Linked DNA regions of Cryptosporangium arvum DSM 44712. The protein of the gene in region 1 binds, or shares a complex with, the protein of each later gene. Links are inferred from orthologs where the notes say so. Each region holds a gene or a part of one and is shown on either strand. Other genes may lie near its edges.

Evidence for each region.
Region 2: the proteins of uvrB (region 1) and pcrA are in contact, whole or in part, in a crystal structure (PDB 7EGT), measured with the Thermus thermophilus proteins. The link is inferred for Cryptosporangium arvum DSM 44712 from one-to-one orthologs. Residues at the interface, in WP_096411307.1 of Thermus thermophilus: Glu23, Leu25, Arg26, Asp27, Gly28, Glu29, Arg30, Phe31, Arg55, Glu326, Asp327, Phe328, Glu379, Ser382, Gln383, His398, Gly400, Arg401; in WP_096412145.1 of Thermus thermophilus: His654, Arg656, Phe657, Gln666, Asp668, Glu669, Lys680, Arg681, Leu682, Ser683, Lys685, Tyr686, Ala687.

The regions. Positions count from the first base shown.
Region 1 is NZ_KK073874.1:7,013,131-7,016,359, forward strand. The notes cover bases 263-3,179. They hold uvrB (excinuclease ABC subunit UvrB), read right to left. Parts: upstream 2,856-3,179; coding sequence 669-2,855; downstream 263-668. UniProt on the Escherichia coli protein: The UvrABC repair system catalyzes the recognition and processing of DNA lesions. A damage recognition complex composed of 2 UvrA and 2 UvrB subunits scans DNA for abnormalities.
Region 2 is NZ_KK073874.1:8,514,805-8,518,165, forward strand. The notes cover bases 271-3,319. They hold pcrA (DNA helicase PcrA), read right to left. Parts: upstream 2,944-3,319; coding sequence 598-2,943; downstream 271-597. Other genes in these bases: CRYAR_RS38850 (M23 family metallopeptidase), read left to right, coding at 271-308; CRYAR_RS38860 (chorismate mutase), read left to right, coding at 3,198-3,319. Also shown: more of CRYAR_RS38850, read left to right, coding at 1-270; more of CRYAR_RS38860, read left to right, coding at 3,320-3,361. UniProt on the Escherichia coli protein: A helicase with DNA-dependent ATPase activity. Unwinds DNA duplexes with 3'-5' polarity. Translocates on single-stranded DNA with 3'-5' polarity. Initiates unwinding more efficiently from a nicked substrate than double-stranded DNA.

The DNA.
Region 1 (3,229 bases):
TCCGCGCAAGCAACGCATCAGCGCCCGAGCCACCCACCCCTGGGCGTCAGCGCTCCGCGAGCTGCGTGTTCAGCACCCCCAGCCCGAGCCGCCTCGTCCTGAAGCCCGCCGTCGCTCTGCGAGGGGCGCATCAGCGCCACCCGGCCGAGCCCCATCACTCCCGCGAGCTTCGTGTCGGCGACCGCCCACCTGAACCGCACACCCCGTGGCCCCGCCCTTCCGCGAGCCGCACGCCAGCGCCCACCCGCCGAGCCGCCCAGGGCCCCACCGGCCCCGCAAGCTTTCCCATCGCTTCGCAATCTGCTCGTCGAGCGCCGCCACCGCTCCACGAGGAGCGCCTCAGCGTCCACCGGCGTCCATCACTCCCGCGAGTTGCACGTCGGCGCCCACCCGCCCGGGCCTCCCGAGCCGCCCGCCCAGGGCGCCACGGTGCCCGCGAGCGGCGAGTCGGCGCCGAGCCGCCCGACCCGGCATCCCCATCGCTCCACGGCGCGCCTGTCCTGCGTCTCGAATAGCCGTAGGGGCACGTCGAGCGCCGCCAGGCGCGAGCAGCTTGAACCTGGAGCCCGTCCAGGGCGGCGCTGCCGATCCGGCGCGAGGTCGCCTCGTATAACTGATACTCAAGACCTCGCGCCGGCTCGGCAGCGTCGTCCTGGACGGGCCGCCCACTAAGAAACGCCGGCGGCGTCCATGCCGCGTAGTTCCTTCTTGAGTTCGCCGATCTCGTCGCGGAGGCGGGCCGCCAGCTCGAACTGCAGCTCGCGCGCGGCGGCCAGCATCTGGTCGTTGAGCTGCTGGATGAGGTCGGCGAGCTCGGCTCGCGCCATCCCTTCGCGGTGTGCCCCGACACCGACCGTGGTCGACTTCGACTTCAGCCCCGGCACCGGCGACTTGCCCCGCGACTGCTGCCGGCCGGACCCACCGATCAGCTCGCCGGATTCGTTCTCGGCGGCCTCGCGGTAGATGTCGTCGAGGATGTCGACGATCTTCTTGCGCAGCGGCTGCGGATCCACACCCCGCTCGGTGTTGTACGCGATCTGCTTCTCGCGGCGCCGGTTGGTCTCTTCGATCGCCCGGCTCATCGACGGCGTGATCTGGTCGGCGTACATGTGCACCTGCCCGGAGACATTACGGGCGGCCCGGCCGATCGTCTGCACGAGCGAGGTCTCGCTGCGCAGAAACCCTTCCTTGTCGGCATCCAGGATGGACACCAGGCTGACCTCGGGCAGGTCGAGCCCTTCACGCAGCAGGTTGATGCCGACCAGCACGTCGAAATCGCCCTTGCGCAGTTCGCGCAGCAGCTCGACGCGGCGCAGCGTGTCGACCTCGGAGTGCAGGTAGCGCACCCGGATGCCGAGCTCGAGCAGGTAGTCGGTGAGGTCCTCGGCCATCTTCTTGGTCAGCGTGGTGACGAGCACCCGCTCGTCGCGCTCGGCACGCAGCCGGATCTCGTGCACCAGGTCGTCGATCTGGCCCTTGGTGGGTTTGACCAGCACCTCCGGATCGATCAGGCCGGTCGGCCGAATGATCTGCTCGACGAACTCACCTTTCGCCCGGCCCATCTCGTACTTTCCGGGCGTCGCCGAGAGATAGACCGTCTGCCCCACCCGGTCCTGGAATTCCTCCCAGCGCAGCGGGCGGTTGTCCATGGCGCTGGGCAGCCGGAACCCGAAGTCGACGAGCGTCCGCTTGCGTGACATGTCGCCCTCGTACATGCCGCCGATCTGCGGCACGGTGCCGTGCGACTCGTCGATGACGAGCAGGAAGTCCTCGGGGAAGTAGTCGATCAGGCAGAAACCCGGCGAGCCGGGCTCGCGGCCGTCCATGTGGCGGGAGTAGTTCTCGATGCCGGAGCAGAAGCCGACCTGGCGCATCATCTCGATGTCGTAGGCGGTGCGCATCCGCAGCCGCTGGGCCTCGAGCAGCTTGTTCTGACGCTCCAGCTCGGCGAGCCGCTCCTCCAGCTCGGCCTCGATGCCGCGGATCGCCCGTTCCATCCGCTCCGGGCCGGCCACGTAGTGCGTGGCCGGGAAGACGTGCAGCTCGGTCTCCTCGTTGACGACCTCGCCGGTGAGCGGGTTGAGGTGGTAGAGCTTCTCGATCTCGTCGCCGAACATCTCGATGCGGACGGCGAGTTCGTCGTACGCCGGGATGACCTCGACCGTGTCACCGCGGACGCGGAACGTGCCCCGGGTGAAGTTCAGGTCGTTGCGCGTGTACTGCACGTCGACGAGCCAGCGGAGCAGCTTCTCGCGCTCGATCTCCTGCCCGACCTTGAGCGGGATCGACCGGTCGATGTACTCCTGCGGGGTTCCGAGGCCGTAGATGCAGGACACGGTCGCGACCACGATCGTGTCGCGCCGGGTCAGCAGCGACATGGTGGCCGAGTGCCGCAGCCGCTCGACTTCCTCGTTGATCGAGGAGTCCTTCTCGATGTACGTATCGGTCTGCGGGACGTACGCCTCGGGCTGGTAGTAGTCGTAGTACGAGACGAAGTACTCGACCGCGTTGTTCGGCAACAGTTCCCGGAACTCATTCGCCAGCTGCGCGGCGAGCGTCTTGTTCGGCGCGATCACCAGCGCCGGCCGCTGGAGCCGCTCGATCAGCCACGCCGTGGTCGCCGACTTACCGGTACCGGTGGCGCCGAGCAGCACGACGTCGTTCTCACCGGCCTTGACGCGACGCTCGAGCTCGTCGATCGCGGCCGGCTGGTCACCGGCCGGGTCGTACTCGCTGACCACCTCGAACCGGCCGGGACGCCGGACGATGGCCGTGGTCGCGCCATGGGCGACGGTGTCGTCACGCAGACCTTCGGGCGCGTTCGGACCGGCGGAGGGGCGGGCTGACGGGCTCATGTTTCAACGGTACGTCGGGGGTCCGACAGAACGCGGCCGCCGCTGGGCCGGTCACCGAGGCGGTCGGCACCGATTTCCCGCGATGATCGGACCGCGCACCGCGGATCAAGACGACGGCCACCAGTGGTGCGGCGACCGTGGCTCCTCCGAACAGAACCCGAGACGTCGCGACCGCCGCGGCTGGCCACTTCTCGCAGAATGCGAACCGAGCTCCTGTTTCGACTCGTTCCGCCAAGCGCCGGGGCAGAATGTGCACGGTACTTCCGAATCGGGCCGAGCCGATCCGTGAACAATTAATTCGCCCGTTAGAAAACATCCCCGTGGGTGAAACAAAGAAACGGGTGGTCGGCACGGATGCAATGCTACCTGGAGTG
Region 2 (3,361 bases), 1.5 Mb from region 1 along the record:
GCTCCACCGTTAAGGCGGCCAGTGCGGGCACCGTGATCCGCGCGGGTTGGTACGGCGGGTACGGCCAGATCGTCATCATCGATCACGGCGACGGGGTGACGACCCGGTACGGGCACAACTCGGAGCTGCTCGTCTCGGTGGGAGACCACGTCGAGGCCGGCGACGGGATCGCCAAGGTGGGCAGCACCGGCCAATCAACCGGGCCGCACTGCCACTTCGAGGTGCGCATCGACGACGTGCCGGAGGACCCCCTCGGCTGGCTCGAGGACCACGACGTCTCGGTGACGGGCGTCAACACCGGCCTCTGAGAAGCCGGGACGATACGCCTCCAGCACGACCCGGCCGGAGGACGGCCGCGCCGAAGCCGCCGAACGAACCGTCGGCCCCGCGCAGTACCGCGCCCGACGAACCATCACGACCGCGCCACTCGTGGTCTCGCTCATCCCCGCACCACCCTCACCCGTTCGACTCATCGTTCGAACATATGTTCGATTCTATCGGTAGAACGACCGTATAGCCAGCCGTTCGGTGGATCAGTTTGCGCCTGCGGACCACATCGGACTGTGGACCACTTCGGACTGTTGTGACGGACGCGCTCTAGAGCTTCTCGAGCGGTGCGTAGCGAAGAAGGAACCAGCGGGCCTTGCCGTCTCCGAAGTCGACGGCCGCCTGAGCCCGATCGCCGTCGCCGCGCTTCTCCACGACGCGCCCCAGCCCGTGCGCGTCGTGGGTGACCCGATCGCCGACCTCCAGCGAGATCGCCGGGCGGTTGCCCGCTCCGGCCGCCCGGGACGCGGGGCGCGCAGCCGCCGCGTACTGCTGGGCGAGCCGCTCCTGCGCCGACCCGGTGCCGCTCCACTTGGAGAGCGTCTCCTTCGGCGCCGGAGCCTGACGCTCCCAGCTGAGCAACCCGGTGGGCACCTCGTCGAGGAAGCGCGACGGCGGGTTGTACTGGGGCTGGCCCCAGGCGCTCCGCGTGATCGCTCGCGACAGGTACAGCCGCTCCCGCGCCCGCGTGATGCCGACGTACGCCAACCGGCGCTCCTCCTCCAGCTCCTTGGGGTCGCCGAGCGACCGCAGGTGCGGGAAGACGCCATCTTCCAGACCGGTCAGGAACACGACCGGGAACTCCAGGCCCTTCGCGGTGTGCAGTGTCATCAGCGTGACCTGGCCCTGCTGGGCGGCCTGGTCGGCGCCCTCGGCGTCGTCGGGGGCCGGCGGGATGCTGTCGGCGTCGGCGACCAGCGCGACCTGCTCGAGGAACTCGACGAGCCCGGCCTCGGTCTCGGCCGCGGCGGCCCGCTCCTCGAACTCGCGGGCGACGCTCACCAGCTCCTGCAGGTTCTCGACCCGCCCCTCGTCCTGCGGGTCGGTGCTCTCCTCCAACTCGGCCAGGTAGCCCGTGCGCGAGAGCACCTCCTCCAGGACGATGCTCGGCGGCTCGGTCTCGGCCAGCTGGCGCAGCCCGGCCATCAGCGCGGTGAACTCGCCGATCTGTTTGACCGCGCGGCTGCCGATTCCCGGGGCCTCCCCCGCGCGTTCCAGCGCCGCGCCGAAGCCGATGCGCTCCCGCGAGGACAGCGCCTCGACGCAGGCCTCGGCCCGGTCCCCGATGCCGCGCCGGGGTGTGTTCAGAATCCTCCGGACGCTCACGGTGTCGTCGGGGTTCGCGATCGCACGCAGGTAACCGAGCGCGTCACGCACCTCTTTGCGCTCGTAGAACCGCACGCCACCGACGACCTTGTAGGGCAGGCCGACCCGGATGAAGATCTCCTCGAACACCCGGGACTGGGCGTTCGTGCGGTAGAACACCGCGACCTCGCCCGGCTTGTTGGTGCCCGAGTCGGTGAGCCGATCGACCTCGGCGGCGACCCAGGCCGCCTCGTCGTGCTCGTTGTCGGCCACGTACGCGGTGAGCGGAGCCCCGTCGCCGGCCTGCGACCACAGGTTCTTCGGCCGCCGGTCGGGGTTGCGGGAGATCACCGCGTTGGCGGCGTTGAGGATCGTCTGCGTCGAGCGGTAGTTCTGTTCGAGCAGGATCGTGGTGGCCTGCGGGTAGTCGCGCTCGAACTCGAGGATGTTGCGGATGCTGGCGCCGCGGAACGCGTAGATCGACTGGTCGGCGTCACCGACGACGCACAGCTCGCCCGGCGGCGGCTCGCCCTCGGCGTCGGTGCCGACGATCTCCCGGACCAGCGCGTACTGGGCGTGGTTGGTGTCCTGGTACTCGTCGACCATCACGTGGCGGAAACGCCGGCGGTAGTGCTCGGCCACGGCCGGGAACGCCCGGAGGAGGTTGACCGTGGTCATGATGATGTCGTCGAAGTCGAGCGCCTGGGCCTCGCGCAGCCGCCGCTGGTAGAGCGTGTACGCCTCGGCCAGCATGCGCTCGGCCGTTCCGGACGCCCGGGAGGAGAACTCCTCCTCGTCGACCAGTTCGTTCTTGAGGTTGCTGACCTGGGCCAGCAGCGAGCGGGCCGGGTACCGCTTGGGGTCCAGGTCGAGCTCGCGGGCGACGAGCGTCATCAGGCGCCGGGAGTCGTCGGCGTCGTAGATCGAGAACTGCGACTTGAGCCCCGCGGTCTTCGCCTCGGCCCGCAGGATGCGGATGCAGGCGGAGTGGAACGTGGACACCCACATCGACCGCGCGCGGTTGCCGATGAGCTCGGTGACCCGCTCCTTCATCTCCCCGGCGGCCTTGTTGGTGAACGTGATCGCGAGGATCTCGCCGGGCTGGGCGCCGCGCTTCGCGAGGATCCACGCGACCCGATGGGTGAGCACCCTGGTCTTTCCGGAGCCGGCGCCGGCGACGATCAGCAGTGGCGTGCCCTCGTGGACCACGGCCGCCCGCTGCTGGTCGTTGAGCCCCTCGAGCAGCGCGGACGGGTCGACCTTGAGGTTGACGGGCCGACGGGCGTTGGGGATGTCGAAGAGGGTGCTCATCGCCTCGCGACATTACTCCGGAGCACCGACAGTTCCGTGCCCAGATAGTGAGCACCGTTGGCACGAACGGCGGCACCCGTGCAACACTCTTCCCATGGTTCGACTGACGGCACGATTTTTTTACGGCTCCGGGCATCCGGCAGCCGTCTTCGTCGTCTGAACCCAGACCACTTCGACGCCCCGGGGCCCGGCCCCGGGGCGTTTTTTGTGCGCCCCGAAGGCCGGGTGCCCACCCGAAACCCTTGGAGCACGCCATGACCGCACCGACCACCACCGAGCAGGCCAACGAAGAGATCGCCGAGCTCCGAGAACGCATCAACGCGGCGGACGACGAGCTGATCCGCATCTGGCGCGAGCGGGCCGAGCTCAGCCGGCAGGTGGGCGCCGCCCGGATGGCCGCCGGTGGCACCCGGCTCGT